Regions from separate parts of the Romboutsia sp. LXY-2 genome, predicted to be linked through region 1. Evidence: riboswitches for the same ligand, from Rfam matches in the RefSeq annotation. Region 1 holds a riboswitch; each other region holds the start of a gene.
What was found. A riboswitch is a leader RNA that binds a small molecule or an ion and turns the genes downstream of it on or off. The one in region 1 is predicted to bind cobalamin.
Positions count from the first base shown of each region.

Region 2: linked by a shared signal. The riboswitch ahead of ACI48P_RS21485 (cobyric acid synthase) and the one ahead of ACI48P_RS10925 (ABC transporter substrate-binding protein) in region 1 are both predicted to bind cobalamin.
Region 3: linked by a shared signal. The riboswitch ahead of cbiQ (cobalt ECF transporter T component CbiQ) and the one ahead of ACI48P_RS10925 (ABC transporter substrate-binding protein) in region 1 are both predicted to bind cobalamin.

Region 1 is NZ_JBKFGI010000004.1:548,851-559,537, forward strand. Features, by position in the region: gene ACI48P_RS10895 (glycosyltransferase) at 1-645, opposite strand, end outside; gene ACI48P_RS10900 (MFS transporter) at 702-1,868, opposite strand; gene ACI48P_RS10905 (dynamin family protein) at 2,109-3,797, opposite strand; gene ACI48P_RS10910 (dynamin family protein) at 3,787-5,526, opposite strand; gene ACI48P_RS10915 (ABC transporter ATP-binding protein) at 5,688-6,443, opposite strand; gene ACI48P_RS10920 (FecCD family ABC transporter permease) at 6,450-7,466, opposite strand; gene ACI48P_RS10925 (ABC transporter substrate-binding protein) at 7,456-8,364, opposite strand; cobalamin riboswitch at 8,533-8,709, opposite strand; gene ACI48P_RS10930 (sigma-70 family RNA polymerase sigma factor) at 8,878-9,765, opposite strand; gene ACI48P_RS10935 (type I restriction enzyme HsdR N-terminal domain-containing protein) at 10,303-10,687, opposite strand, start outside.
Region 2 is NZ_JBKFGI010000024.1:12,667-23,353, reverse strand. Features, by position in the region: gene hemA (glutamyl-tRNA reductase) at 1-179, shown strand, start outside; gene hemL (glutamate-1-semialdehyde 2,1-aminomutase) at 198-1,493, shown strand; gene cobT (nicotinate-nucleotide--dimethylbenzimidazole phosphoribosyltransferase) at 1,686-2,732, shown strand; gene cobU (bifunctional adenosylcobinamide kinase/adenosylcobinamide-phosphate guanylyltransferase) at 2,745-3,305, shown strand; gene cobS (adenosylcobinamide-GDP ribazoletransferase) at 3,309-4,073, shown strand; gene ACI48P_RS21490 (histidine phosphatase family protein) at 4,101-4,703, shown strand; cobalamin riboswitch at 4,762-4,951, shown strand; gene ACI48P_RS21485 (cobyric acid synthase) at 5,137-6,651, shown strand; gene ACI48P_RS21480 (cobyrinate a,c-diamide synthase) at 6,661-8,034, shown strand; gene cbiB (adenosylcobinamide-phosphate synthase CbiB) at 8,036-8,983, shown strand; gene cobD (threonine-phosphate decarboxylase CobD) at 8,999-10,069, shown strand; gene ACI48P_RS21465 (GHMP family kinase ATP-binding protein) at 10,072-10,687, shown strand, end outside.
Region 3 is NZ_JBKFGI010000012.1:202,546-213,232, forward strand. Features, by position in the region: gene pcrA (DNA helicase PcrA) at 112-2,337, opposite strand; gene ACI48P_RS18060 (BMP family lipoprotein) at 2,715-3,719, opposite strand; gene ACI48P_RS18065 (PaaI family thioesterase) at 3,804-4,313, opposite strand; gene ACI48P_RS18070 (S41 family peptidase) at 4,539-6,269, opposite strand; gene ACI48P_RS18075 (Mrp/NBP35 family ATP-binding protein) at 6,616-7,431, opposite strand; gene ACI48P_RS18080 (energy-coupling factor ABC transporter ATP-binding protein) at 7,524-8,351, opposite strand; gene cbiQ (cobalt ECF transporter T component CbiQ) at 8,344-9,042, opposite strand; cobalamin riboswitch at 9,185-9,367, opposite strand; gene ACI48P_RS18090 (vWA domain-containing protein) at 9,481-10,687, opposite strand, start outside.

The DNA.
Region 1 (10,687 bases):
CTGTAATAATATTTCTATTGCTTCATCGTAACTTTTATTACAATATAGCTCTTTTCCATAATAATATAAATCTCTTTCATTTAACTTTGTTCCTTTTTCAATATTAGATTTATATATTTTAAGGTTTCTACCATCACTATTTTTTATTTTATCATGAACAATGTATATACTACTATCAAATACAGTGCCACATGCCTGTATATATTCATGCAGAAATCCTACCCATTTGTATTTTTTTTCTCTTTTTACAATACGATTTCTTCTACCAATAACTCTAGGCTTATTATTTTCATCGATGCACATATATGTTTGTAGAGTTATTACGTCTATTTCTTCACCTATATTACTTTTTAAAAATATAAGTTTTTCTATATTTTCAATAGTCATATACTCATCTGCATCTAACCACATTACATAATCTTTTGTAGCCTTATCAAAAGAATAATTCCTAGCATCAGAAAAATTATCATTCCAATGAAAATCATATATTTTATCAGTATATTTAGATGCTATTTTTTTTGTATTATCTATTGAACCTGTATCAACAATAATAATCTCATCTACTGCATCTTTTATGCTTTCTAAGCATCTATCTAATACTTTTTCTTCATCTCTAACTATCATACATAAACTTAAACTACACATAATATTTTACTCCTTATTCTGATATAGTTTATGGTATGACAATTTATTCTTTTTTGTTATATATTGTTATCTAATTTCTCTGTTTTTACTTTATTTAATAAAAGCATACCAATAGCTCCGATGCACGCAACCATAGTTACTACCATCCATGCTATAAAGTTTCCAGTTATATTCATAATTTCTCCCATAATAGCCGGCCCGAAAGCATATCCTGCTCCTGATATTAAAGGTATAATTGAACTTACTCTTCCCCTATGAGATGATGGCGTATTATTTGCTATAAAAGTGGAACTATTAATAGCTATTAGTATTTCTCCTATTGTAAGTGCGAATACTGCAGCAAAAAATAATGGCATTGACGATGAAAGCCCAAATATTAAAAAACATAACCCATATCCAAACCCTCCTAAAGCCATTACGTTAATACTATTATGCTTCTTTGTCATACTTGTTAGAATCGGTGTAAATAATATTACTATAAACCCATTACAGGCCCCTAAATATCCATATAGCTTGGCACCCTCACTTCCAAAAGTTTCTCCCATCTGAAGCGGAACAGCAAACCCCCATTGGCAATACGCAAATTGGAATAAGAGCATAATAATAGGAAAAAGTATTAAAACTGGTCTTTCTAACATTACTTTAAAAGTCGAGCTTTTTACTTCGTCTTCTAGTTCATTTTTCTCTTCTTCTTTAATCTTAACTCCCTTAGTTTCTTTTATAAACAATATAAATAGAGCTAAAGATAATAACGTAGTTATAGCATCTCCAATGAATATTACAGGTAAGAAATTCTCATATAATAACCCTCCTAATATTGGACCTATAGAAAAACCAATATTAACTCCCATATATAAAAGTGAATATGATGCTTTTCTGTTAGACTGATTAGTTAAATCAGCATTCAAAGCATCATAAGCTGGTGTTGATATAGAGTAAAAACAAGATGATAGTATCATAATCTTAGCTGTTAATATTGATGTAGGGATGATTCCACATATAACTAACATTATTGCACCTAATACTTGAAATATAATTATTACTTTTCTACGTCCTATTGTATCTGCAAGCTTTCCCCCAAGCATAATACATGGCACCTGGCAAATTGCAAGCATTGTAACAAATTTTCCACACTCTGCAGGTGATAGTCCTATCTTTTGCGAAAGTATTAATGACATTAACGGATGTACAAATCCACCTATACAGTTTACTATTTTCCCCACGAATAAAATATAAATCTCTTTTGGTAATCCCCTATAAGGAGATAGCAAATCTTTAATATTAATCGCCTCCTTTTTTGTCTATATTAAATATTTCTACATATTTTTCATATTCCTTTTATTTATAGAAAATTTCGTCAATAAAAGTAGCTTCCTTTATTATCGGAAGCCTAAAAGTTTAAAAGTTCTTTATTTATAACTACAAATAAAGGCTTTTAACAAATAAATTAATATAAAGTAATATTAATTTTCATCTATAAATAAGTTAGTTTTTTCTATATATTTATCTATCTCATCTAAAAAATTTTCAATTTCATATTTACTCATGTTTATACCTTTAGAATTTTTATAAATTTCAGTAGTTGTTGATACAATATCTTTGCTTGATGTAACGAATCCTTCTTTAAGTGAATCTAAAATATCATACTTTATTTTTTCTCTAAATATATCTACATCATTTAATATTTCTCTATTCTTTCTGTCATTTTGGATTTTATCATATAATAGTTTCCCTACTGCCCCTGTTATAGTTCCAGCAATTAATAATGGCGGGCAATAAGTCATTAACGCTGTCCCCATAGTAACAGTTGCAGCAGAAGTTCCTACTCCGGCTGCATACATAGAGACTACTGTACCTGATGTAGCTCCAAGTATTGCACCCGTCCCTACGGTTATTAGCATTTCATTTAAGTCAGCTTTATCATATTCAAACTTAAATGTAGGGGCATTAATTAACTCATCTCTATAATTAATATTTTCCATGTATTTTTTTATATTATCATCAATTTCTCTATTCACTTCCTGCAAGCATTCACTCCATTCATTAAAAAACAAACGATCAAATTCAATTTTCTTTTTATTTACAAGATCACTTATATAGTTTTCATTTATAAAAACACTAGCATTTTCAATATCTTCTTTTATTTTGCTAACTTCATAGTCTAAAAAACTTCTATTTATCCAATCGCTAATCTCAAAATCCATTTTTGCACATATATAATCAAATTTGTTATCCAAAAGCTTTTCATGCTTCTTAAGCTCCTCTAATAACATTGATATACTTTTTAGATAGTCATAATGACTTACTACATCTTTTTGAATTAAGCTAGTTACAGTAGAATTAATGCTATCTAATTTTACTGTTTCACTATTTTTATAGATATTTTCGATATATTCACTAAGTTTTAAGAAATTATCTTTTAAATCAGTATAGTTTGATACTATTAAATCTGTAGTACCTGCCTTAGCATTTTTACTCACCTTATTTTGAAATTCTAGATATGATGATATCATAAAAAAGTCATCTATAAATAAGTCATACTCATCCTTAACATATTCTAATACACTATCATAATTGTCTTGTAACAAATCACATTTATTAACTATCCCAACTATATTTTTACCATATGATGACAACACTTCTAAAGCTTCTCCTACGTCTTCTTGACCTATGTGAGTAGCATCTATAACAAAAAGTATTAGATCCGCGTTTTGTATGTAATCTAGAGTTTTTTGTTCGTTATTTATACTTATACTTCTAAGCCCTGGTGTATCTACTAAATTAATCTTTTTTAAGTAATCTAAATCTAATCCTATTTTTGTTATTCCTTTACCCTTCTTTATACTTCTTTCTTTATCATAAACAACTTCAATAATTGTAGATGTAGCTTCTAAAACATCTACTTCACTAACTTCTTTAGATAATAGTGCATTTATAAGACTTGATTTTCCCGCCTTTACTTCTCCAGCTATTACTATTTTTAATGGTTTATTATTATTTCTTTCTATTATTTCAATTCCTTCCATTACTTCATTCAAATTTTTAGATATAAGATCTTTGAATGGTACATTCTCACTATGTCCTAACTTTGTTCGGATAGGAGAGTTAATTAATATTTTTTTTATCTCTTTTACATATTTTCTATCTTCCATAATATCCCCCTATATTATCTAAAATATCTTCAATATTGCTTAAATAAAATACTAACTTATCAACATCATTGTAGTTAAGATGACTTTCTTTGAATCCTATCTCTCTCAAATTATTTATGCGATTCTTTATAATATAAACTTTTTCATCCACATGATTTAAGATTTCTCTTGTAAGTTCATCAATTTTTCTATTTATTATTTCTTTAATCAAATATTTATCTTGGGTATTTTCTTTAGAATTTCGGTAGGCAAAATTATTAAAATTAAATTTTTTATTTATGGTATTTAGATTTATAGTAGTTGTTTCATCTTTTTTATAATAATTAATTATTAAATATTTACTTTTAGTAAAACTTAATTTTAAGTTTTCTTTTATTAAGTCTTTATTATCTGATATATTCGAAGTTAATACTAATAAATTGTAGATTTTTTCAATCTCTTTGTTACAAATGCCTTCTATATCCTTAATATCTGAATTTAGATTTATTAAGTTAAAGTCAGATTCTATATAGCTCCTTTTCTTTATATCATTAAGTTTTTCCCTAATACTATTCTCTAACTTAAGTGTTTTTTCTTTTAATTCATATTCAGCTTCACTATATTTAAATATATCCTTATATAATTGTCTTTTATATGTTTCAATTTCTGTTAGTATGTTAGTTTTCATTATTTTTAAGTTTACATATTTAGATTTAATCTGTTTTTCTTCTGATAAAATTTTGAAGTTATTTTCTATACTTTCATACAGTGATTTAATGTTACTTTTATATATTAAATTTTCATTACTTTTTAGGATACCTTCCATAGCCTCTTTAGCAGAGATATAAACTATATCGCTAAAAATTTCATCATATAGATTACTTACTTTAGATTTTACTTTTTTAATATTTTCATCACTATATTTTTCTACTATATCTATCTTATTTACCACTCCTATTATATTTTTCTTATGTATGTTAATAGAGTTTATTTCTCCTATATCTTTTATTAACTGATTATTTTCCTTTGCTACAATATTTTGTGCATCAATTAGCCAAATAACACCATCTGCTCTTTTATAATAATAATTCATAATATCTTTAGTATTTTTTAATAAATTTTGATTTAATCCAGGGGTATCTACAATAATAAAATCATTAAGTATACCTATATCTTTTAAATAATAGTGAACTTCTTCAATTTCAGATTTATAAAGGTGTTTATTTTCTAAGTCATTCTTTAATTTCTTTAATGTATCATTATTGCAATTTCCATTATGTTTAATTTTTTTTATTTCCTTAGATATTCTTTTTTTAGAATCTTTTAGTTTTATTTCCTCATTTTTCAATATCACAATGCCTTTATCTATTTTACAAATTTTCTTAAAGCCATCATTATACACGATCTCCATCTTTTCATTTGAACTTGATATAAACAAATCAACTTTCCATGTGTTTGGTAAGTCCGTTGTTTCTATTATTTTATCTTTTAATAAAGAGTTTATTACTGTTGATTTACCATAATTCCCACTTCCCACAATAAATAATAAAAATGGATTTTTAAGCTCCTCTATGCTTATTTTATTGATGCTAACTTCCTTTTCTATATTGTTTATTAACTTTAAAAACTTATTTTCATCTGAAATAATATTATTTTTTCCTGCTAATAATTTTAGATTATCTAGTTCTTGTGATAAGAAATCTAATAAATCTTTCATATACATATATTCTTTCATTCTTGTAGAATTCATTTAAACCAGTCCCTTGTATATTTACATATTATAAATACTTAATATTAATATATGAATTAGATTATCTCACAATACATGATAAATATAAAAGTTTACTGATAAGATAAAGAATATAATTCATAATCTTAAAAACAAAAAAAGAGTAAGTATAATTCAAATACTTACTCCCATTTTTTTAATGTTTCAATCATAAAGTTTTTAATATCCAATCCATAAACTTGTTTTAATGTCTTTTCCTTTAGTACTTCCTTTGCTTTTCCTTGAGAAACAATACTACCTTTATCTAATATTACTACATAATCAGCAAAATGTTGTACTAGATTTAAGTCATGTAAAACTCCAACCACAATCTTATTATTTTTTTTAGCCCATTTAGTTAAATGATCTAATATTTCTATTTGATGTTTTAAATCTAAGTGATTTGTTGGTTCATCAAGCAAAATAACATCAGAGTCTTGAGCAAATACCCTTGCCAAGAAAACTCTTTGTAATTGTCCCCCTGACAATTCATCAATCATTTTATCTTTAAGCTCAGTTAGTCCAACTATTTCTATACATTCATCTATTATTTTATTGTCTTCTTTAGTTAATGATGCAAATGGGCCTTTTGTATAACAATACCTTCCTAATGAAACTGCTTCATATACAGTGTATGGAAAATGTATATTTGATATTTGGCTCATAAGACCAATCTTTTTTGCTAACTCTTTTCTATTTAGCTTTGATATTTCTTTATTATCTATTTTTATACTTCCTTTATAATCTATAATATTTGCAATTGACTTCAATAAAGTACTTTTTCCACATCCATTAGGACCTACAATACATAGATTCTCCCCTCTATTAATTGATATATTTGCTTCTTTAATAATATCTACATTGTCATATCCACTATAAAGGTTATTTATTTCTAACATAATTTATCACCTAGCTTTTTTAAAATATACATATGCAAAGAATGGGGCACCTAATAGTGCAGTTACCGCACCAACCGGAAGTTCTGTTGGTGATAGTATCGTTCTAGCTACAAGATCGGTAATTACCATTATACATCCACCTAATACAAAGGACATTGGTATTACAACTTTGTGACTAGAACCAAAAATTTTTCTTACAATATGTGGTGCAATAAGATCAACAAATCCTATAGTACCACTTAAAGATACTGCTCCTCCTGTAAGAATAGCTGAACAAATAAATAAATTTTTCTTCACTTTAGATGTTTCTACTCCAACAGCTTTTGCCTGTTCTTCTCCAAATGTAAGAATATCCATTTCTCTGGTGTACCTAAGCACCCCTAAAAGACCTATTATCGCAAATGGCATAATAAGACCTACGTATGACCATCCCTTCATAGAAAAGCTTCCCATTTGCCACATTGAGATGCTCTTTAAATCTTCACTAAATAATGCTGTTAATGTAGTTAAACAAGCATTTACAAATAATGAAAATACCATACCTGCTAATATTATAGTATTATTTGACATACTTTTATCTATTTTAGCTGAGAATACAACAACACAATAAACAGTAACTAATCCACATATGAAGCCTACTACTGGAAGTGTAAATGCTCCTAATAGTGGTAACGATGCTCCTGTAACTATTATTAACCCTGCCCCTAATGAAGCTCCTGAAGATACCCCTAGAGTATATGGTGATGCTAATTGATTTTTTAATATTGATTGAACCACTGCTCCACTTGTTGCTAAACATCCTCCAACCATAAATGCTAGCAGAACCCTTGGTAGTCTTAGCTTCCAAACTATTGATATGTTTTTAGGGTCTATACCTTCTCTAAGCGGAATATTTAATAGTTTATTTCCTATTACTGATACAGTATCCAATATGCTAATATTGGAACTTCCGGTAGAAGTTCCAATACATATTATTATAAATGCTATTATTAGACTAAAAATTACTAGTCTTTTATTTTTCATATTTTTCAGGATATATAGCTTTTGCCATTTGGTTTAAAGCTAATATTATTCTATTTGATGGACGAGAAGATGAGTTTCCATCTACTTGATAAACTGCATTATTTTTAACAGCAGTTATATGTTCCCATCCATCACGACCTTTTATTTCTTCAGTTGGATTTTCTACATATGAAACATTAGTTAATATTACATCTGGATTTTTATCTATTACAGCCTCAGAACTTGGAGAAACCCATCCTTCTTCACCTGCAAATACATTTTCTGCTCCTATTAGCTCTATCATTTCATTTAAGAATGTAGACTTACCAAAAGTAAATAAACCTGGAGCTGGTGCTATTTCAAAGTATACTGTTTTTTTATCTTCTATTGTATCACCTATAGCTTTAATTTCTTTTATTTTAGTTTCCATTTCAGAAACTAACTCTTTCCCTTTTTCTTCTTGTCCTACTACATCTGCTATGAATTCTATGTCTTTATATATTCCGTCTATACTATCACTACTTGGTATGTATACTACTGGTATTCCAGCGTCAATAACAGCTTTAAATGGGTCTTCTGCAGAACCTGTTTTATTATGTCCTGATGCTATTATTACGTCTGGCTCTAATCCTATTATTGCTTCAGCGTCTGGATTTGAAAAGTCTAATTTAGTTAAGTCTTTATTTACTCCCTCTATATCACTAGAGTATTTATCTACTGCTACTAATTTGTCTGATATTCCAAGGTCTACTAAAACCTCAGTGTTTGATGGGGCTGTTGATATTATCTTTTCGATTTTAGTTGGTATGTTTACTTCATTACCTTCTCTGTCATTTACCATTCTTTCTTTCTCAGTTTGGCAACCTGACATTGCAAGCATTGTAACCATTGCTACAATTGATAAAAATTTCTTTTTCATCTTAGTTCTCCTTCTTTAACCTTCTTACCTTTTTATTAATTTTCTTTAGAAAGGCTGTGTTTGTTAGAATCAATTATCTCCTTTCAATAAATTTGTAAGATGCCAAATATATAGAACTTTCATATTTCTTAAATTATATTTTGCATCTAACATCTTACCCACAGCAGATATTAGCTTTTATATTAGGTAGTTCTCCCGGCTTAACTTCATCCTACTTTCTAACCTTCCCAAATATTATTCAGTGGTATTTAAGATTTCGTCAGTATCACGGTTACTGGGGTAGCTTGGAATTTTAATCCAATTCTCTATTATGTAATAAATTACACCTAATATATGTCATAAATATTAATTATAATGAAGTTTCATATTTTGTCAATATTTTCTTATAAACAAAATATTAATTACATTTTCAATTAATATTTTAACTTAGGCCATATACAGTGCACTAATCCTTTAACTCTGGTTTTATATAATAAAAAAAGTAGGAAAAATTAATCTCCTACTTTCTAAACCCTAATAAAAATGCTTTAATTGCTTCAGTCTGCTAGGATGTCTTAATTTTCTAATAGCTTTTGCTTCAATTTGTCTTATTCTTTCTCTTGTAACTCCAAAAACTCTACCTATTTCTTCTAAAGTTTTTGGATCATCATCATCTAATCCAAATCTCATTCTTAAAACTTTTTGCTCTTGTTCTCCAAGACCTGTTAACAATTCTTCAATTTTTTCTCTTAAATTGTGTTGTTCTACTTCATGCATAACCACATCTGCAAAGTTTGCATCAGATGGGATAAACTCAACTAAGCTACTATCTTCATCTTCTTTTATTGGTGTATCTAATGAAACTATATTTTTATCTCTTTTTAATATATCAATTACCTTTTCAACTTCAAGTTCACAACATTCAGCAAGTTCATCAAGACTTGGTTCTCTTTGTAATATATTTGATAATTCTTGCTTCTTTCTTTTTACAAAGTTTATTCTTTGATGAAGATGCACAGGTATTCTTATAGTATTCTCACAATCATCTATGTATCTTGTAATACTTTGCTTAATCCACCATGTAGCATATGTGCTAAATTTATATCCTTTTTTATAATCATATTTTTCAACTGCTTTTATTAGTCCGATATTACCCGCTTGAATCAAATCAAGCATATCTACATTTTCTTTTCTATATTTTTTTGCAATACTAACAACAAGTCTGTAATTTGCATTAATGAACTTTTCTTTAGCATCTGGTGAAGATTCCACTATTGCTTTTGCCAATTGAACTTCTTCCACTGCAGACAACATTTTGTACTCTTCTATTTCCTTTAAGTACATCTTCATTGCATTTGATGCATTTGAAGAATCACCATAAATATAATTTTCATAAGTATGTTCCCTTTTTGTAGCCCCCATAATTTAACTCCTTCTATATATATAGTTTGTTAATCGAGATAGTAAGTGTCTGTAGTTTTCCTATATTTTTATAATATGAGTATTATAATAAAAAAATGCCTGTCACTCCCCCTCAAATGTCAATCATTTTCTATTTCTATAATTCTACAATCAACTCAAAAAACCCTTGTTTTTATTTATATTTAATAAAATTATATTATATTTTTCAAGTTCTCATCTTCCGATTAGTGTGTTATTTATTATGTATACATAGAATTTTGAATAATTTTAATATTATTCAACTCCAAATTTATTTTTATATACATATATAGTCTTTATTCTACTTTTAATGTATATTTTCCTTCTTTTTTGTAACTTATTTTCTATTTAAAGAATAAAAGACCGCACATTGTGCAGTCTTTTATCCTCGAACGACGTTATAAACCCCACTATTAATAAATCCTTTGTGTTTGCCCCAACACTGACGGTTTATAGTGAATTTTTAACCATTTAATAATAACATCATTAATTTGTATAGTCAAGTTTTCTTATTTTATATTACTCGTGGTGATGTCCTGAACATCCACATCCACCTTCACTTGAACATCCACACTCATGACCTTCATCATGATTATGTCCACATCCACATTCGTGACCATGTTCGTGATGATGCTTAGCTTCTTCTGCTTTTACTTGTTCTTCCATTTCAAAGAACTCTTTAACCATAACTTCATATGATGGAAGCTTAGCTTCTGTATCATATTCTTCTCCAGTCCAATCAGCATACATCATAGCATCTCCATTTGTTAATACTAATCTTCCTGCCATAGTCATATTGTCTACATCTTCTAAGAAGTCTATTTGTTTTTGTAGTACTTCTCCTTCTAATGTTATGTCTTCATCCATACATGTAACTATCATTACTGGAGCAAAATAATCTTCG
Region 2 (10,687 bases), on a different contig from region 1:
TAGATTACATATTTAGGAAAATTAATGTTTCTGCAAGGGAAGAAAAAATAATTGATAAAATGATGACATCAGCTTTAAAAAGAGTTATTAGAGAACCTATAATAAATCTAAAGCAAGTTAAAGACAAAGGTAAGAGGGAAGAATATATAAAATTAATAGAAGAGTTATTTGAAATCTAATATTAGGAGGAAAAACAAATGAAAAATGAAAAATCAAAAGCAATATATGAAGATGCAATTAAATATATACCAGGTGGCGTAAATAGTCCAGTGAGAGCTTTTAAATCAGTTGGATTAGATCCGATTTTTATAGATAGAGCAGAAGGTAGTAGAATCTATGATGTAGATGGAAATGAATTTATAGATTACATATGTTCATGGGGACCATTAATGCTAGGTCATAGTCCAAAGGAAATAGTAGAAGGAATAGAAGAGATCGTTAAAAGAGGTACTAGTTATGGTGTACCAACGGCTATTGAAGTAGATATGGCTAAATTAATAGTAGAAGCTTATCCTGCAATAGATCAAGTTCGTATGGTTAACTCTGGTACAGAAGCAACAATGAGTGCATTAAGAGTAGCTAGAGCTTATACAAGAAGAAACAAGATATTAAAATTTGAAGGATGTTATCACGGTCATTCTGATGCACTATTAGTTAAATCAGGGTCAGGTACAATTACATATGGAGTTCCAACAAGTCCTGGAGTACCAGAGGACGTAGTTAAAGATACGCTAGTATCTAGATATAATGATTTAGATGCATTAAGAGAAATATTTAAAACTCAAGGTCATGAAATAGCGGCTGTAATAGTTGAAACTGTAGCAGGGAATATGGGTGTAGTTTCAGGAACACAAGAGTTTTTACAGTTACTAAGAGATATAACTAAAGAATATGGAGCAGTATTAATCTTTGATGAAGTAATTACAGGATTTAGATTAAATTATAGTAGTTCTGTTGGATACTTTGGTATAGAACCTGATATGGCATGCTTCGGTAAAATAATAGGAGCAGGACTTCCTGTAGGTGCTTATGGAGGTAAGAAGGAAATAATGGATATGGTATCTCCAGTAGGACCTGTTTATCAAGCTGGAACTTTATCTGGGAACCCACTAGCTATGTATATGGGGAAAAAGAATTTAGAAATATTAAGAGATAATCCAAATATTTATACTGAATTAGAAGAAAAAGCTATAAAGCTAGAAGAAGGACTTAAAAATAATATTAAAAAATTAGGACTAGATTATACAATAAATCGAGCTGGTTCACTAGTTTGTTTATTCTTTGCAAAAGGTCCAATAAACAATTATGATGATGTTACTAAATGTGATGTACCTAAATTTAACAAATACTTTGAGGAATTACTAAAAAGAGGTGTTTTACTAGCCCCAACTCAATTTGAAGCTATGTTCTTATCTAATGCACATACAATGGAAGATATAGAATATACAATAAATGCAAGTTATGAGGCATTAAAAATAGCTCATAATCTGTAAAAATAAATAAAATAGTAGTTTTAATTGCCAAAATAATATAAACTTTAAAGGATATTATCTATAATGTATAGAATTAGATTTTACATAGTATTCTTTAGGGTGAGGCAATTAGATTAAAAATAATACCTAGCCCTTTGGGCTAGGTAAAATATTTTCTGCCCAAAGAAAGGAGAATAAATGAAAGCATTAGAAATGAATTTATTAGAAAGTATATCAAAAAATATAAGTCCACTAAATGAATCTTCTATGAATCAAGCTAGACAAAGATTAGACAGACTTATAAAACCTCAAGGTAGTCTTGGTAAAATGGAAGATATTTGTGTGCAATTAGCAGGAATTTACGAGAGTAAATATTTTGATATGGAAAAGAAAGCTATTATTGCTTTTGCAGGAGATCATGGTGTGTATGAAGAAGGTGTTGCTCCAGACCCTCAAAATATAACAGTACTTCAATTTCCAAACTTTGCAAAAGGGATATGCGGTGTAGGTACAATATCTAAATTTGTTGGAGCTGATGTTGTAGCGGTAGATGTAGGAATTAATAGTGATGAAAAATTAGAAGGCGTTATAGACAGAAAGATAAGAAAGAGTACTTCTAATATGGCTAAAGGACCTGCCATGACTAGAGAAGAAGCAATAAGATGTCTAGAGATAGGTATAGAAATTACAGAGGAATACATAAATAAGGGCTATAAGCTTATAGGTATTGGAGAAATGGGAATAGGAAATACAACTCCAAGTACAGCTATTATATCTGTTATAGGAGGATGTGATCCTGAAGAGATAACTGGTATAGGAGCTGGACTTAAAAAAGAAAGATTAAAACATAAATCTGATACAATAAGAAAAGCTATAGAATTAAATAATCCAGACCCAGAAGATGGAATAGATGTATTATCAAAGGTTGGTGGATTTGAGATAGGAGCTATGGCAGGGGTAATATTAGCTTGTAGTGCTAATAAAATACCTGTAGTTATAGATGGATTTATATCTTATGCAGCAGCATTACTTGCATACAAAATAAACCCGATGACTAGAGATTTCATGATAGCATCTCATACATCTGCAGAAGTAGGAGCTAATAAGGCATTAGGAATTCTTGGATTAAATCCTGTCTTAAATATGGATATGAGGCTAGGAGAAGGTAGTGGTGCAGCATTAGCATTTAATATAATTGAAGCGTCAAATTTTACATATAAGAATATGGCAACATTCGATGAAATAGACATGGGAAGATAAAGGAGACCGAATATGAGCAAAATTATTCTAGTTACAGGTGGAGCTAGGTCAGGAAAAAGTAGTTTTGCAGAGCAACTTTGCATAGACAGAAATAACGATACAGCTTATATAGCAACATCTATACCATTTGATGATGAAATGAAAGATAGAGTAAAAAAGCATAAGGAAAGTAGACCTCAAAGCTGGAAAACATATGAGATTTACAAAGATATTTACTCTATAATTAAAGATGTTAATCAAAAGCATAATACAGTCATATTAGATTGTGTTACTTTATTAGTTAATAACCTTATGTTTACATATGGAATTGATATAGATAATTGTAATACGAATCAAATTAATGAATTAGAGTTCTACATAAAAGACCAGATGAATAAACTACTTAATGAGGTTAAGAACACTAATCTGTATTTTGTTATTGTTACCAATGAATTAGGAATGGGTGTGGTACCTGATAACAAGCTTAGTAGAGTATACGCTGATATAGTAGGTAGAATAAATCAACAAATATCAAAAGAAAGTGATGAGGTATACTTTGTAGTTAGTGGAATACCTATGAAAATAAAGGGATAGCATATGAAAAGATTTATATCAATATTACAATTTATGACTAGAATACCTATAAACATGGATACAGGGTTTGATGAAGAGTTTCATAAGACGCTATATTATTTTCCGCTAGTAGGATTTGTTTTAGGTATAATAACATTTTTAATAGGCATAGTATCAACTAAATTATTTGATCCATTTATTGCTTCTATAATAATTACATTAGCAAGTGTAATTTTAACTGGAGGGCTTCATATTGATGGTCTAGGTGATACTTTTGATGCACTTTATAGTTATAGAGATAAAGAAAAAATGTTAGAAATAATGAAAGATTCAAGATTGGGTACAAACTCACTATTAGCGATAATGTTTTTAATATTACTTAAAGTAGGGTTTATAAACAGTTTAATAATCAATGAATCATTATGGCTTATAGTATTTATGCCTGTAATAGCTAGATTAGGAGTACTTACGATAACTTATAAAACAAAAACTCCTAGAGAAAAAGGTATGGGAAACTTATTCATAGGAAAATGTACAATGAACATGATTGTTGTAGGGACTACATATACAGTATTATTAATAATAGCTATTAGTAAATTTATATTTTTGGCGCAAAGTATTGCCATTATAAAAATAATCAGTTCAATAGTTATAGTATTTTTATTTATAAACTTATTTAAGAAACATGTTTATAAAAAAATAGATGGAGTTACTGGAGATATATTAGGATGCACCATAGAACTTTCTGAAGTATTATATCTAGTATATATTTATTTACTAATAAGATAATAAAAAAGCCTTAAAAGAGGTGATGAAATGACTAAATTGATTTTAGTAAGACATGCAGTGACTAAAGATAATGAGCAAAGTAGATTATCAGGTCATATAGACAGCGTATTAAGTGAAGAAGGCAAAAAACAGGTAAGAAAACTTACTAATTACCTAGAAAAACAAAAAATAGACAAAATTTTTGCAACAACTTCAAAAAGAACAAAGGATACTGTAGAACCTTTGGCTAATATAAAGAATATAGGAATAATAGAAAGAGAAACATTAAAAGAAATTAGCTTTGGAGATTTCGAAGGAATAACATTTGAAGAAATACAAAATAATCACCGTGATGAATTTGATAAGATGATAAACCAAGGATATGAATATAAATATCCAAATGGAGAAAGTTTAATTGAATCTTATTATAGAGTGAGTAAGGAAATAGAAAAGATAATTAGTGAAAATGATAATGAAACTATATTAATTTGTTCTCATGGAGGAACTATCAGGAATATAATTTCTTATTTGATATCAAATAGCTATGAATATCATTGGAACTTTAAAATTGATAATGCTTCTGTTACAATGATAGAGGTAGAAAATAGATTTGCAGTAATAAACATGATGAATAATAAAAATTTCGTTTAGATAATAAAATTGAATATTAGATTAATTTAGGTTTTACACTTCTAATTTTAGCAATGAAATAAAAAATATTTCAAAAAGTAAATCATTTAAGGAGTGTGAATTTAAAAGGGAAAAAGGTGAGAAGCCTTTGCAGCCCCCGCTACTGTAAAACGGACGAAACTATTAAATAAAGCCACTGTCTTTTGATGGGAAGGAATAGGAGTAGGATGAAGTTGAGCCAGGATACCTGCCTAATTTAATTTTGTGATGAGATCTTCGGGGTGAGAGATTTTTATTTATATATATATGTTTATTTATTAATAAAAGTCCTATCTCACTAGAGTTAGGGCTTTTTTGTGTATTAAGATTGGATATAAGTATATTGGTATTTGAGATATATAAGGAGAGTAAGGAAATAGATATATAAATTATATATTGATAAGGATGTGAATTTATGGGGAAAAAAATAATGCTTATGGGCACGGCATCTAATGTTGGAAAAAGTGTTTTAGTAGCTGGACTATGTAGAATATTTAAGCAAGATGGAAATAAGGTAGCGCCTTTTAAATCTCAAAATATGGCACTAAATTCCTTTATTACGAAGGAAGGTTTAGAAATGGGAAGAGCTCAAGTTTTTCAAGCAGAAGCCGCAGGAATTGAACCAACTGCAAAAATGAACCCTATATTACTAAAACCATCTGGAAATCACAGATGCCAAGTTATTGTAAATGGTAAAGTAAGAGAAGATATGTCATCAACACAGTATCATGATTACAAACCAAAGGTTGTAAACATATTAAAAGAAACTTTTGAAGAATTAAGTAGTGAATATGATGTTGTAGTAATGGAAGGTGCAGGTAGTTGTGCTGAGATAAATCTCAAAGAGAGAGATGTTGCCAACATGGGAATGGCACAAATAGCTGATGCTCCCGTTATTATAATTGGAGATATAGATAGAGGTGGAGTATTTGCGTCATTAGCAGGTACCATGCTTTTATTAGATGAAGAAGAAAGAAAAAGAGTTAAAGGTGTAATTATAAATAAATTTAGAGGAAGAAAAGAGCTTTTAGGAGACGGAATAAAAATGCTTGAGGAAATTATAAAAGTACCTGTTTTAGGGGTAGTTCCTTATAGTGATGTGAAGATAGAAGATGAGGATAGTGTAACAACTAGATTTAAAAATAAAATGGAGAATAAGGATATTAACATAGAAATAATAAGAACACCGCATATGTCTAACTTTACTGATTTTAACATATTTGAAACACAAGAAGATGTTAGTTTAAGATATGTAAACTATGGTGAAGCTTTAGGAAATCCTGACATAGTAATACTTCCAGGAAGCAAAAGTACAATAGATGATTTAAAGTACTTAAGGGAAAGTGGCCTAGAATCACAATTAAAAGAATTACATAAAAGAGGTAAGTTAATATTTGGTATTTGTGGCGGATATCAAATGTTAGGCAAAAAACTAAAAGACCCATACCATGTAGAAGGCGAAACTGAAGAAATAGACGGTATAGGACTTTTAGATATAGAAACTATATTTGAATTAGAAAAGACAACTACTCAAGTAGAAGCCACAATAAATAGTGGATTATGTGGATATCTAAAAGGACTAGAAGGTAAAAAAGTAACCGGATATGAGATACATATGGGGATAACTTCTAGAGGTAAAAAGATTAATAGTTTAAACACTATAGATAAAAAACTAGGCGAAGAAGTTAATTATACAGAAGGTAGTGTTAATGAATACGGTAATGTAGTAGGAACATATCTTCATGGAATATTTGATGAAATAGATTTTACTAGAGAATTACTAAATAATATTAGAGAAGCTAAAAACTTAGAAAGATTAGATAGCAAAGTTACATCTTTTATGGAGTTTAAGGAAAAAGAGTACGATAAGTTAGCTGACTTATTAAGAGAACATTTAGATATAGAAAAAATCTACGAGATTATGGGTTAGGTGATACATATGAAGAAAATATTAATAGCAGGAACTAGTAGTGGAGTAGGTAAAACTACTATATCTTTAGGAATAATGCAGGCACTTACAAAAAGACAAATGAAGGTTCAACCTTTTAAGGTAGGCCCTGATTATATAGACCCTTCTTATCATACATTTATAACTAAAAGATACTCAAGAAATTTGGATTCTTATATGTTAGATGATGAAAAAGTAAAATACATAGTTAATAGAGCCTCTAAGGATGCTGATATAAGTGTTATTGAAGGTGTTATGGGACTATATGATGGTTTTGGTATAGAATTAGATGATTGTACAAGTTCACACACATCTAAAATATTAAATGCACCAGTAATACTAGTTATAAACGGAAAGGCTATGGCGGCATCAGCAGCAGCAATGGTATTGGGATATAAAGAAATTGATAAAAATCTTAATCTTAAAGGTGTAATAGTAAACAATGTTAGAACTAAAGGACATTATGAAATAATAAAAAGTGCAATAGAAAAATATTGTGATGTTGAAGTACTTGGATACTTCCCTCCTAACGATGAGTTTTCTTTAGACTCAAGACATTTAGGATTAGTTCCAAGTATAGAACTAGATGCTTTAAAAAATAAGTTTAATAATCTAGCTTCTGAAATAGAAAAATACATAGATATTGATAGAATAATAGAAATATCAGAAACAGAAGAAATAGAAAATAGCTTTGATATAGATAGCTTTATTAACAAAAATAAAGTAGAAAATAAGTCGATTGCAATAGCATATGATAAAGCTTTTAACTTCTACTACAGAGAGAATATAGAGTTATTAGAAGATTTAGGATTAGAAGTAAAATACTTTAGTCCTCTTGAAGATAAAGAAGTTCCAAAGGCAGACTATATTTATATAGGTGGAGGATTCCCTGAAATCTTCGGAGAAAAGATACAAAACAATGAAACTATGAGAAAGTCTATAATGGAAGCTCATAAAAATAACATTCCTATTTATGCAGAGTGTGGTGGACTTATGTATCTTGGAGAAAAATTGGAAGACCAAGATAAGAAAGAATACGACATGGTTGGAATATTCAAAGGTATAAGTAAGATGACATCTTCGCTAAAAAGATTTGGATATTGCTATGGCGTAGCAAAAGAAGATACTATCTTATCTAAAAAAGGTGAAATAATAAAAGGTCATGAATTCCATCACTCAGTATTTGAAAGTGAAGAAAATTGTGCTTATGCTATGAAAAAAGAAAGAAAAGACATAGTAGTTGATGAGTGGGATGGAGGATATAGTAAAGGAAATACTTTAGCATCTTACTTACATACGCATTTTTACAACAACTTAAATTGTGTAGAGAATTACTTAAGCAAGGGTATGGAAGGAAATAATTAATATGAATATATTATCTATTTATATAGGATACATTATAGATTTAATAGTTGGAGATCCGTATTCTTTTCCTCATCCAGTTAGGTATATTGGGAAGCTTATAAAAATAACTGAAAATAACATAAGGAAAATAGCTAAAAGTGATAAAGGCTTAAAAATAGGCGGATTTTTTCTTTGGTTTATCACAGTAGGAATTACTTATTTAATAACTTATGGAGTTGTAAAGCTAAGTAGTTTTAATGAAATAGTATTTATATTAGTAAACTCTTTTATTATTTACACTACATTAGCTACAAAATGTTTAAAAGATGAGGCAGTAAAAATATATAATGTTTTAAAAACAGGAGATTTAGAGAAATCTAGAATCCAATTATCTTATATAGTAGGACGAGACACTACTAATTTAAGTAAGCAAGAAATAATAAGAGCTACAGTAGAGACAGTTGCCGAAAATACAGTAGATGGAATAATTGCGCCTATGTTTTATGCTTTTATAGGTGGAGCGCCACTTGCAATGGCATATAAGGCAATCAATACTTTAGACTCTACAGTTGGATACAAAAATGATAAGTATATGAATTTAGGATTTGCATCAGCGAAAATTGATGATATTGCTAATTATATACCTGCAAGAATATCTGTAATTCTTATGACATTAGGAAGTATGATATTAGGATATGACTACAAAAAATGTTTTAACATTTCTATAAGAGATAGAAAAAACCATAAAAGTCCAAATTGTGCTTATCCTGAAGGCGCAGTCGCGGGAGCTTTAGGAGTTCAACTTGGAGGAACTAATATATACTTTGGAAAAGCAGTTTATAAGCCTACTATAGGTGATAAAAATAGAGAAATAGAAAAAGACGATATAGTTAAGACAAACAGAATAATGTATGCTACTTCAATTACATCTATGGTAGTATTCACATTAATATTTACAACATTATTCTAACAAAGGAGGATGTAGATGAAGGATTTAGGACATGGAGCTAACGTCAGTGCTATAGCACAAAAATATAAAATAAACCCTAAAGACATAATAGATTTTAGTTCTAATATAAACCCAAAAGCAATCCCTGGATTAGAAAAGTACATCCTAGAAGGATTAAAGGAATGTAGCTCTTATCCAGATATAAATTATTTTAACCTAAGAAAAAATATCTCGGATTATATTAACATTGACCCTAGTTTTATAATACCTGGCAATGGAGCAACAGAAATAATCTACCTTATGATGAAAAGTATAGGAAAAAGATTAGCCATCTTAAATCCTACATTTTCAGAGTACGAAAGAAGTGCAAGATTAAATAATTTAGAAGTGATTAATCTTGACTTAGATAAAAATAATAACTTTGAAATAGATATAAATAGCATAAAAGAAAACATAAATAAATTTGACAGTTTATTTGTATGTAATCCTAACAATCCAAATGGGAAAGTAAAGGATTTAGAAGAATTATTAGAAATAATGGTAAGCAACAATAAATTATTAATTGTAGATGAAACCTTTATGGAATTTGTAGAACTTGAAGAAAAATACAGCTTAATTAAGTATGTAGATAAATATAATAATTTATTCATACTTAAAGCCGTTACAAAGTTCTTTGGATTACCTGGCTTAAGACTAGGATATGGAGTCACAAGTAATAAAAATATAATAGAAAATATTTATAAATATAAGGAGCCTTGGACTATAAACTCTTTTGCAGATAATTTATCTAATTATATTTTTAAAGACAAAGATTATATAAAAAGTAGTAAAGAGTATTACGTGAAAGAAAGAGAATATATGCTAAACGCCCTAAAAGAAATAAATTCTATTAAGGTATATGACACAGACACAAACTTTGTACTAATTCAATTAAAACAAAATACTTCTAATGAGATAAAAAATAGGTTACTAGAAGAAGGTAAGATTCTTATAAGAGATGCTTCTAACTTTATAGGTTTGGATGACAGCTTTATAAGAGTAGCTATAAAATCTCATGAAGAAAATGAAAAGCTTATAAAATATATGAAGAATTTTTTAGGTAATTAATAATGAAAGCCTATGGAATTTGCCCAGCATCTTGTGGAGAGTTTGTACAAGGTATATTAGACAAGGAAGAGTATTTGTGTTCATATGCAATAGACTTATATTCAAAGGCGATTGTAGAAGAAAAATTAGAAGATGTACAAAGAGGACCTTATAAATCTAGAATGGCAATAAAGTCTGTTTTTAAAAGATTTGGAATACCAGTAAGAGAGTGTAGAAATATATCTTTACAAATTAATAGTGATATACCTGTAGGTAAGGGGATGGCAAGTTCCACGGCAGATATAGGTGCAACTATAAAAGCCACACTGTCACTAATAAATAAGAGTCTATCTAATGAAGATATAGCAAAGTTGGCAGCTAAAATAGAACCTACTGATTCTATATATTTAGATAAAAATAGTATTTTTAACCCTATAACAGGAGAAACAATAAAATCTCTAGGAAATATAGAAAATGGAAAAGTAATAATACTAGAGCCCAAAAAGACTTTAAGTACAAAACGAATAAGAAGCATTCCTGATTATAACGAAAGAAAAATAAGAAATAAAGAGACTATAAAAGAAGCTTTTGAATTGTTAGAACAAGGAATAACAAAGAATGACTTAAATCTTATTGGAA
Region 3 (10,687 bases), on a different contig from region 1:
ATATGTAAATTTATAATATCTAAGGCTAAAGATATGGTAATCTTTAGCCTATAAATTTTGTAATAAAACTATCACTTAAGATAGCTATTTAATCTTTAGTTGTATGACTTCTTATAATATGTCTATTGTTGTATATTCTTTATTTATTTTCTTTATACCTTGTTGGTCAAATGCTATTGTAAGGTCTGAACCTACCATCGCAACTACAGTTCCAACACCAAACTTTGGATGATGTATTTTAGTTCCTAATTTTATATCATCTATGTTAGTTTCTTTAGAAGAATCTTTTATAGTAGCATTTACTTGAGATGCTACTGTAGATTTCTTAATAGTATTCATATATTTCTTAGAATACTTATCTAAAATATTGTAGTTTGCTTTTGAGTAAGTTAATTTGTTTTCAACGCTATTAAGCTTCTCTATACATTCCTTTGGTAATTCTTCCATAAATCTAGATTCTACCGAAGGATTTGTTTTTCCATATAAAGTCCTTTTTTGAGTTAGAGTCATGAATAATTCTTCCTTTGCTCTTGTTATACCAACATAACAAAGTCTTCTTTCTTCTTCTATATCTGAATCATTCATAGATCTTACAGCTCTTGATATAGGGAATAATCCTTCTTCCATACCTGTTAAGAATACTACGGGGAACTCTAGCCCCTTTGATGTATGAATAGTCATAAGAGATACTCTATCATTTTCTTCGTCATTATTAGTCTCTGAAGTAAGAGCCACATTTGTTAAGAATGTTTCTAAGTCCTTTTCTTCACTACTTTGCTCAAACTCTATAGCTATAGATATAAACTCTTTTAAGTTATCTATTCTATCTTGAGTCTCTTCACTCTTGTCTTTTTCTAATTCATCTAAGTATCCTGTTCCATCTAATACTTTTTCTATTAACTTACTAACAGGATAAACTTCTTTTATAGTTCTAAGAGTACCTACTATATCCACAAATCCACTAATACTTGCTCTTGCTTTTGTTGATATGTCTGAGTTAGATTCTATATCTATTAATACAGAGTATATACTTTCTTGTTTTAAACTAGCTCTATCTTCTATTTTTTCTATAGTTCTAAGACCGATCCCTCTTTTAGGAACGTTTATTATTCTCTTTAAAGATATATCATCCTGTGGATTTTGAATAACTCTTAAATACGCTACTAAGTCCTTTATTTCTTTTCTTTCATAGAACTTAGTTCCTCCATATATGTTATATGGTATTTGACTTCTATTTAAAGCATCTTCTACAGAACGTGCTTGTGCATTTGCTCTATAAAGAACAGCAAAGTCTTTATATGATCTTTTTTCTTTTCTTGCTATTTGAGCTATTTTGTCAGCTATAAAATCAGCTTCATCTACTTCATTATCCGAAACTTGTATCTTTATTAGCTCTCCTTCTTTTTTCTCACTCCATAGCTTCTTTCTTTTTCTTTCTATATTATTAGAAATTACAGTATTTGCAGCATCAAGTATTACCTGAGTTGATCTATAGTTTTGTTCTAGCTTTACTACATGAACATCATCATAATCTCTTTCAAACTCAAGTATATTTCTTATATCAGCACCTCTCCATCCATATATACTTTGGTCATCATCACCAACAACGCATATATTTTGATGTTGTCTTGCTAATAGTTTTACAAACTCATATTGTGCCTTACTTGTATCTTGATACTCATCAACCATTATATATCTAAATCTACTTCTATAATAATCTAGTACTTCTGGTTCCGATTTAAATAATTCAACAGTCTTATATATTAAATCATCAAAGTCTAGGGCACTATTTCTCTTTAAACGGTCTTGATATAGTGCATAAACATCAGCTATCTTACTCATTCTATTATCAGATTGGTGCATAGCCTTAAACTCTTTAGGACTATGTAGCTTGTCCTTTGCACCAGATATAGCACTTATTATTACCTTTGGCTCAAATACCTTATCACTTAAGTTTAACTCCTTTAAACAGTCCTTAACTAAAGTTACCTGGTCAGCACTATCATATATAACGAAACTTCTATTATAACCAATTTTATTTATGTCTTTTCTAAGTATACGAACACAACAAGAGTGGAAAGTACTTATCCACATTTCCTTTGTATCTAAACCAAGAATAGTCTCTTCTACCCTCTCACGCATTTCAGTAGCAGCTTTATTAGTAAATGTTATAGCTAATATATTAGCAGCTTGAACGCCCTTATCTTCCATTAGATGAGCAATTCTAGTTGTTAAAACTCTTGTTTTACCAGACCCCGCACCAGCAAGTATAAGGACAGGTCCTTCCGTCTTCACAACAGCTTCTCTCTGGGCAGGATTTAATGTATCTAAATTCATCTTCATCCTCCTAATTTACAGTCATATAAATATATTTTAATCTAAATCATCTAATAGTTCAAACTCATTAGTAATATTTTAAACACGCATAATATAATCTTTGACATATTTTCACTTATATAAAACAAATTATATCTCTATATTCCTTATCTTTTATCATTTTATTTTTCCATTTTACGCTCCCCTATTAAACTTAACAAAAATAAAAATAGCTATCTCAAGTATTATAGAATTTTGACGCTAATCCAGCGAAGGGGATGATATATAAGTTCCACTGACATTTGCAGGCACGAACTTAGCCTGCATGGAAGGGAAATTATATATCATCACCGAGCGGCGATTGCACTCAAAATTCTATAATGAGATAGCATATATTTTTATTTTATATTAAGTTTTCCATCTATTATAAGTTGTTTTTGTTGTTCTACTAAGTCTAATATTTCCTTAGGTACATTTTTATCACTACTTGGAGCAATTCCAACAGCTTCTTCCTTTAATCCATAAACTACCGCTTTTCCACCTTCAAAACTTCCAGACTTAGCTTTATCTATTATATCAAGTACTCCTATATCTACTCTTTTCATAGCTGATGTTATTACATTATCTGGAGCCAAGTTATTTTGGTCCATATCAACACCTATAGCATACTTATTATTTTCCTTAGCAGATTCTATAGCTCCAGTTCCAACACCTCCAGCTGCAGAGAATATTACATCTGCACCTTTTGAATACATTTGATTTGCTATAGATTTACCTAACCCTGCATCATCAAACGAGTTTGCATATTGAGAAACATATTGAGTATCTGGATTTCCTGCTTTAATACCAGCTACAAACCCTTCTTCAAATCTAGTTATATTAGGTATTTCCATTCCACCAATAAATCCTACCTTATTAGTTTCACTCATCTGAGCAGCTATAAGACCTACTAAGTAAGCAGCTTCTCTTTCATCAAAAGTAACACAAATCATATTAGAAGGTATTTCTACCCCATCTTCTTCATAGTTATGATCTATTATTACAAAGTTTCTTTCTGGATATGATTTAGCTGCATCTAACATTGCATCTGCAGTTGTATATCCTACCCCTATTATTAAATCCACATTCTGATCTATAAAAACATCTATATTTGGCACATAATCAGCATCTTGTGTCGCTTCTAGATATGTTCCATTTATACCTAACTCTGATTTTGCTTTTTCTAATCCCTCTATAGAAGATTGGTTAAAAGATTGGTCATTTGCTCCACCTTCTCCTAATACAATCCCTACATTATAAATTTTTTCTTCTGCTTTTTCATCACTAGAACTACATCCTACCATTGCGACAGTCGCCATTAATGCCATAGATAATATCACTAATGATTTTTTTAGTAATTTCATGGTAAATCCCCCTCGTTTAATAATTGTGTAATAAATTCTACATCATCATTTTAACAGGTGTCTTTACACTTGTAAACACATTATTTAATATGGTAATTCTATGTACTCTATTTTTTCTTCATCATCTTCGAAGAACCATTCACCTTCATCCATACCACCATCAGTAATAGCTTCAACACCCATCTTCATATATTTACCTGTAGCACTTACTGCTATTTCACCATTTGGCAGTATTATTTCTCCAGTACCTTCAAACATTCTCCTATTTTCTTTAGTAATTCTTCCAACTATTTTTATCTGAGCATCAGTTGGTACAGGCTTTCTATATTTAGTTTCTAGCGTTACAGTAACACCCCATATAGTATCATCATTAATACTTACAGCTCTTCCTATTGTTTCATCTAATAAAGCTGCTGATATACCTCCATGAACTCTTCCTGGGTAACTTTGATGCCAATCTTTAGTATCACAAATAGCTACTAGCTCGCCATTTTCTAGCTCGTAGAAAGAAGTTTTTAATCCTAGGTTGTTTTCAACTCCACATACTATACATGATTTACTACTATTTTGTTTTTTTATCACTTTGTATTTCATTACGTTTCTCCTCATTTCTATTTTTGATATATTTAAATTATATCACTTGTCTTAAAATATAAATGCTATTTTAAATAACGAGCCATATACAGCTCTCCAAATATTTAATAAATCCTTTATAAAATTTATATAGTTCTTGATATTTTATTCAAAAATAAAACAGATGCTATCTCATAGCAGTTTAAAGTTGTTCATGAGATAGCATCTAAATTCAAATTTTTTTAACTAATTATTGATAATCTCAATTGCCTTTTCAATAAGTTCATCTCTACCTTCTTTTATACCTTGAATTGTAGGTTCTATATAAATATCTGGTTTAATTCCTACTCTTTGAGTTTGTGAATTATCAGGATTATAAATTCCAATTCCAGTTATAATAGTCCTTACACCACCAGGAAGACTAAATTCGGTTATATTTCCATCTGTACCAATAGAGTCGCTACCTATAACGGTAGCATTAGGTGCATTTCTTAAAGACATAACTGTAAACTCACCATTACTTTGTGTACGCTCATCCATAAGTATAATTACTTTTCCTTTGTAATAATCTTTGTTATCACATCCAACCTTAAGATCTTCATCTAGTATAAATTCTCCTGGAACTGATTGATTAGCTACTGATACTTTTGAGAAAATAACCTCTTTATTCATAAGGTATTCACCTAAAGTGTATACGATAAAGTCAGAAGGATAATATCTTAAGTCTACAATAAGACCTTTTGTATCCATAAACTTTCTCATTATTTTATTGATTTCATCTTTTTTTAATTGACCGGGATTAATATAACCTATATTTCCATCTAATAGTTTATGTGACCCTTCCTTTATGTTAAACATATCTATGTCAGCATAACATTTAACAACTTCTGTTAGGTCTTGATCGCCTCTTTTAATAGCTATATTCATATCATCATTTTGAGTTCTAAATAAATAATGCTTTAATCCATTTACTATTGCACTTTTCTTTGAAAGTGATATATATTTAGACTTTTCTTCTACTACATCAAAAACATCTCTATCATCTATTTTTAAAACAATATCACCCTCTTGAAGATTACATTCATCTTTATACTTAGGTAATATTTTTTTTATAACAATCTGATTTTCTACTAATCCAAATTCTACTGGCGCAATTTTATCTCCCCAATATTTATTTAAAGTACCATTATAGTCGTAAACTCCTGCATGTGGGTCATGTATTTTAGTTGTTAGTTCTAATATTGTTAATTGATACTCTAAAGCATTTTTAGCTTCTATAAATTTAGGTATAAACTCAGTTAAAACACTATCCCAATTTTCTTCTATAATATCTGTATATGGATAATAATACTGGATTATATTCCAATACCTAAATAAACTAAGTAGTTTATAACCACTATCATCATACTTTATATTCCAATACTCACTTTCATTTTTAAACTCTGAGAAAGGAGAGTCTTTAGCATAATTAACATAAGCTTTATCTCGATTTGATATTTTAGTATTTGATATTTTTATTAATAAATCACTTAATTCCCTTCCTATATACTCCTCATCATTTATCCAATCTATATCTCTTTCTAGCATAACCTTTTTATCTTTATCAGTTTTCTGGTTCTCTTCTACTTCACCTAGTTTATCAATCCAATCATATAATATTTTATCCGTATCACTTGAGCTCTCTGCCTCTAGTATGTCTGGCATTACTCTAAAAAGTTCATAATCCCAGTTTATATCACCAGAAACTACTACTGGATGGTAATATTTTACTAGCCCCCAAACTTTGCATAATTTCTTTAGATTTTCAGTTTGATTTTGATTTAACTTTTCTACTTTTATATTACTCCCTGAAATAAATTCGTTATCAACGTCTTTTCCTTTAAACATTAAAAACATAGCCCCTGATATACCCAAAATACATATCGATAATAATATAAATTTCTTAATCCAAGAATACTCACTTTTTTCTTTATCCATCTTATCCCCCCATAAATTACCTAGAACACCATACTTGCTTATATTCCCATATAAATTAATTGTATCATAAGTGTAAGCTCTCAACATCTTAACTAGACTAAGATCTATAGTACAATATTAATTCTACTTCAAATCCAACAATTCATAATTTCCTGATACGTAAAAATTCGCTTTGCTCATGTCGCCAACGTCTTCGCCCGTTGCTCAAAAGCTTTTTTACTTACTATTTGTGTGTTGGTATCACTTGGTTGCATAAGTTAGACACAGATTATTAGCCATTATAATTTCCTTATACGTAAAAAAAGAGAAGTGTATTTATAATACTCTTCTCTTCTTTTAATCAATATTATTTAATCTTGTCTACTATTCCACTTAATATACTGTCTAGCTCTGTACTTATATCATCTACACCCTTATGAGTTATTTCTACTACTTCCCTTGTCATAGGTAACTCTCCTAAAAGCTGTAAGTCCATTTCACTTAAAAACTTCTCTGTTTCGTCACCATCAAATAGTTTTATTTTCTTGTCACAATCTGGGCATTGGATATAGCTCATATTTTCAACTACTCCTAATACCTTAACATTTAACATTTTAGCCATTTTTACTGCTTTTGCTACTATCATAGATATCATATCTTGTGGCACAGACACCATAACTACACCATTTAGAGGTATAGATTGCATAACAGTTAATGCTACATCGCCAGTGCCTGGAGGCATATCTATTAATAAATAATCTAATTCTTCCCACATTACATCTTTGTAGAACTGCTTAACAGTATTACTTATTATAGGTCCTTTCCATACTACTGGTTGACTTTCATCATCAACTAAAAAGTTTACAGACATAGTTTTTATATTATCTTTAGTTATAACAGGGTATATATCTTTTCCATTTGGAGACATTGCTCTCTCCTCTTGTAAGCCCATAAGTCTTGGTATACTTGGTCCTGTTATATCTGCATCTAATATTCCAACCTTATATCCCATTTTATTTAATTTTTTCGCAAGTAATGATGTTACGGTAGATTTACCAACTCCACCTTTGCCACTCATTACTCCGATTATATTTTTTATTTTATTATTAGGGTTGTTCTCTATTGTACAAGTAGCTTGTTTATTACAATTATTTTTTGATGGACATGAATTACAATTTCCCATTTTTTTATCCTCCAATTTATATGCATTGTTATTATTTATTGTTATTAATTTAATATTATATTATAAATATACCCTTAATTTTTACTTTACAATCACACAGTTGGATTTAGATTTTTTTCCTGTTCTTTTTGCCAGTAGTTATAAAGTTCTTTTTCCCTTCTAAATAGAGGTAACCCCATATTTTTATATAACTTTACTAACCATGGTAATTCTAATCCTGCTTTAACTATGCTTTCTTCATTAATGAAAACATCTTCGCAAGTTCCTTTTTCAGTAATTTCACCTCTATCTAAAACATAAACATAATCACAAAGTTCATATATTAAGTTCATATCATGACTAGAAATTACTACTTTAATATTATTTGCTCTTAAGTTTTTTATTATATCTACAATGGCTCTAGTGCTTACTGGATCTAAGCCAGCAGTCGGCTCATCTAATAATACAATCTTATTTTCCATAGCTATTACAGATGCAATGGCCACCCTCTTTTTTTGTCCATAGCTTAAAAAATGAACTGGTTTATCAATAAATTCTAATCCATTAACATCTTCTAAAGCCTTATTTACCTTAGCATTAATGGTTTTTTCATCAATGCCAATATTTCTAAGAGAAAATGCAATATCATCATATACTCTAGAATAAAAAATTTGTTTGTCAGGGTCTTGAAATACTATCCCAACATCTTTCCTAAGATTATATAAGCTTTTTTTATCATGTTTAAGAGGCTTATCATCAAATAAAATTTCTCCATATGTAGGCTTCAATATTCCCATTAAATTCATAAATAATGTAGACTTACCTGAGCCATTTGACCCTATTATCCCAATAATATCCCCATTTGTAAAATCCATGTTAATATTAGATAATGCTTTTTCTTTCTTCTCATACTGATATGTTAAATTATTTATTTTAAACATGTTCTTCTCCTACTATATGAAATTCACCATTGTATAATTTTATATCTAATGATATGGATAACTCTTCATATCTTATCATCATTCTTTTAAATAATATACTTGCTAGCATACCTAATGACTTATATGATGTTTTCAAGTTTATATAACCAAATCTTAATTCTTGAGATTTTCTTATATCAATTACTTCTTCTAAAAAAATAAATATAAACCTGTATATTAGCATCGATAATTCTATTACTGTGTCTGGTAATCTCATTTTCTTTAATAAAAATAATAAATCATTAAAAGGTGTTGTTAATACTATAAAGTATACACAGCTTAAACAAGACATTGATCTAATCAAAATATATAACGAGGTGTTTATAGATTCTGTAGATGTGCCTATATATAAATTGTATATATTAAAGCTATAAGCCATATTTTCAGATGTAAATCCTATATTTATCAGATTTAGTCCTACACCTATAACCAAAAAATAAACTGGTATTTTCAATAATTTCAAATAATTTTTCAAATCTATTTTTGCTACACAAACTATTAATAAACTCATAAAAACCATAATTCCCGCTAGTACAACTTTAGAATTAATTAACATTGATAAAATTAAAAATAATGTCCCGATTATGGCTTTTAGTTTAGGATTTATATGTCTTAAGTTGTTGGTGTACGCATATTTATCAATTAATATCATATTCTCTCTACTATCCTAGATAGTATCCAAGCCTCCTTTTTCAATTATTCACACAAAAAAATCCTAGCCACAAGGGCTAGGTATTTTTCAATAATATTTATAAACATAACTATTTTCAAAAACTTTCTCCCACCCCGAAGAAATTAATTTAATATTTTAGGCAGGTCTCCTGACTTAGCTTCATCCTACTCCTTTACCTTCCCATAATAAAATAATCATAGTGGTTATTTAAGTTTCGTCAGCCTTACAGTAGCGGGGGCTGTAGAGGAATTACACCTCTTTCCCTATTAATCTTTTTTCAAGAACCTATAATATATATTTAGTTTTTAATTTTTAGTTAGATACTATACAATTATAAAACATTATTACTTTTATAACAAATCTAACTCTTATTAATTCGATAAAATATATCAATATACCTTCTAAAGTTATTATTTTTTAGTTTCTTATTACTTTTTTAAGATACATAGTTACTATATCTGAAAAGCGTAAAATATCTTTTGTATAGATAAAGTCTTTACCGTATATTAACTTTTCAGCTTCTAGTTCACTTTCTTTTCCTGTAAATACTCCAAGGACTAGTATTCCCTTTTGACGAGCTTTCCTTACTTCATTGGCAGCATCCTTTACTGCTACAATTCCCTTATAAGACATCTCACCTCTAATTGTCCTCTGCCTATCACTACCTATTTTTATATCATTAGGCTTTCCATCACTAAGAATAATTAAGATTTTATTTTCCTCATGCCTATTTAATAACTCCTCAGATACACACTTTATTGCTAATCCATCTCGATTATTCCCAGCTGAAAAATATTCAAATATATTTTCACAACTTTCTACCTTGTCATCATAGTCTTTATATCTTCTTAAGATTGTATAATCTAAAAAGCTACAAAATCCCAGCACCCTATTAGGTATGCCAACTGAAGTTAATGCTTTAGATAATATGTAGGCTTGTGTAGCTACATTTCCTTGGTTTCTGCTTTGAGATCCACTTGCATCCAATAAAATATCTATTACATACTTTCCTTTTTCATTATTTATGTCTTTATAGAATATTTTATTGTTGTTGCTTCTCCCTACTCTCCAACATCTACTAGCATTCACTATTCCACAATCAGAATATACTCTAGTTGTTTCACTTTCTTCTATTAAAATTCTTGATATGTTTTCTCTTAATTTATTTATATTCCTTTTATGAATTTTTATGTTATCCCTAAATTTACTCAGGTTATTTTCTTTTTGTCTTGTAACATATTTTATTTGAAATACATTTTTACACTCACTTCTTAATACACCATCTGTAAAATGGACTCTACATCCTTCATGAATATTTCTACAGTTTTTAGTTTCCATTTTTATGATTTCATTTTTACTCAAATATGATTTACCATAGTAATACTCTATTTTTTCATATATTTTATTACTTGTTTCTTCATCAATATAAATAACTCTATTACTACTATTGGCATCATTATTTTTAATAGATTCTCCTACATTTTCAACTAACATAGATGATGTCATAATATCTATCTCATTTTCTAATATATTTTCTCCATCAGAATATAGCTCCTCATTCATAAAATCTGCAAATGTATCAAAGTCTATCTCTGAATGTCTTTCATGATTATTTTCTTTATTC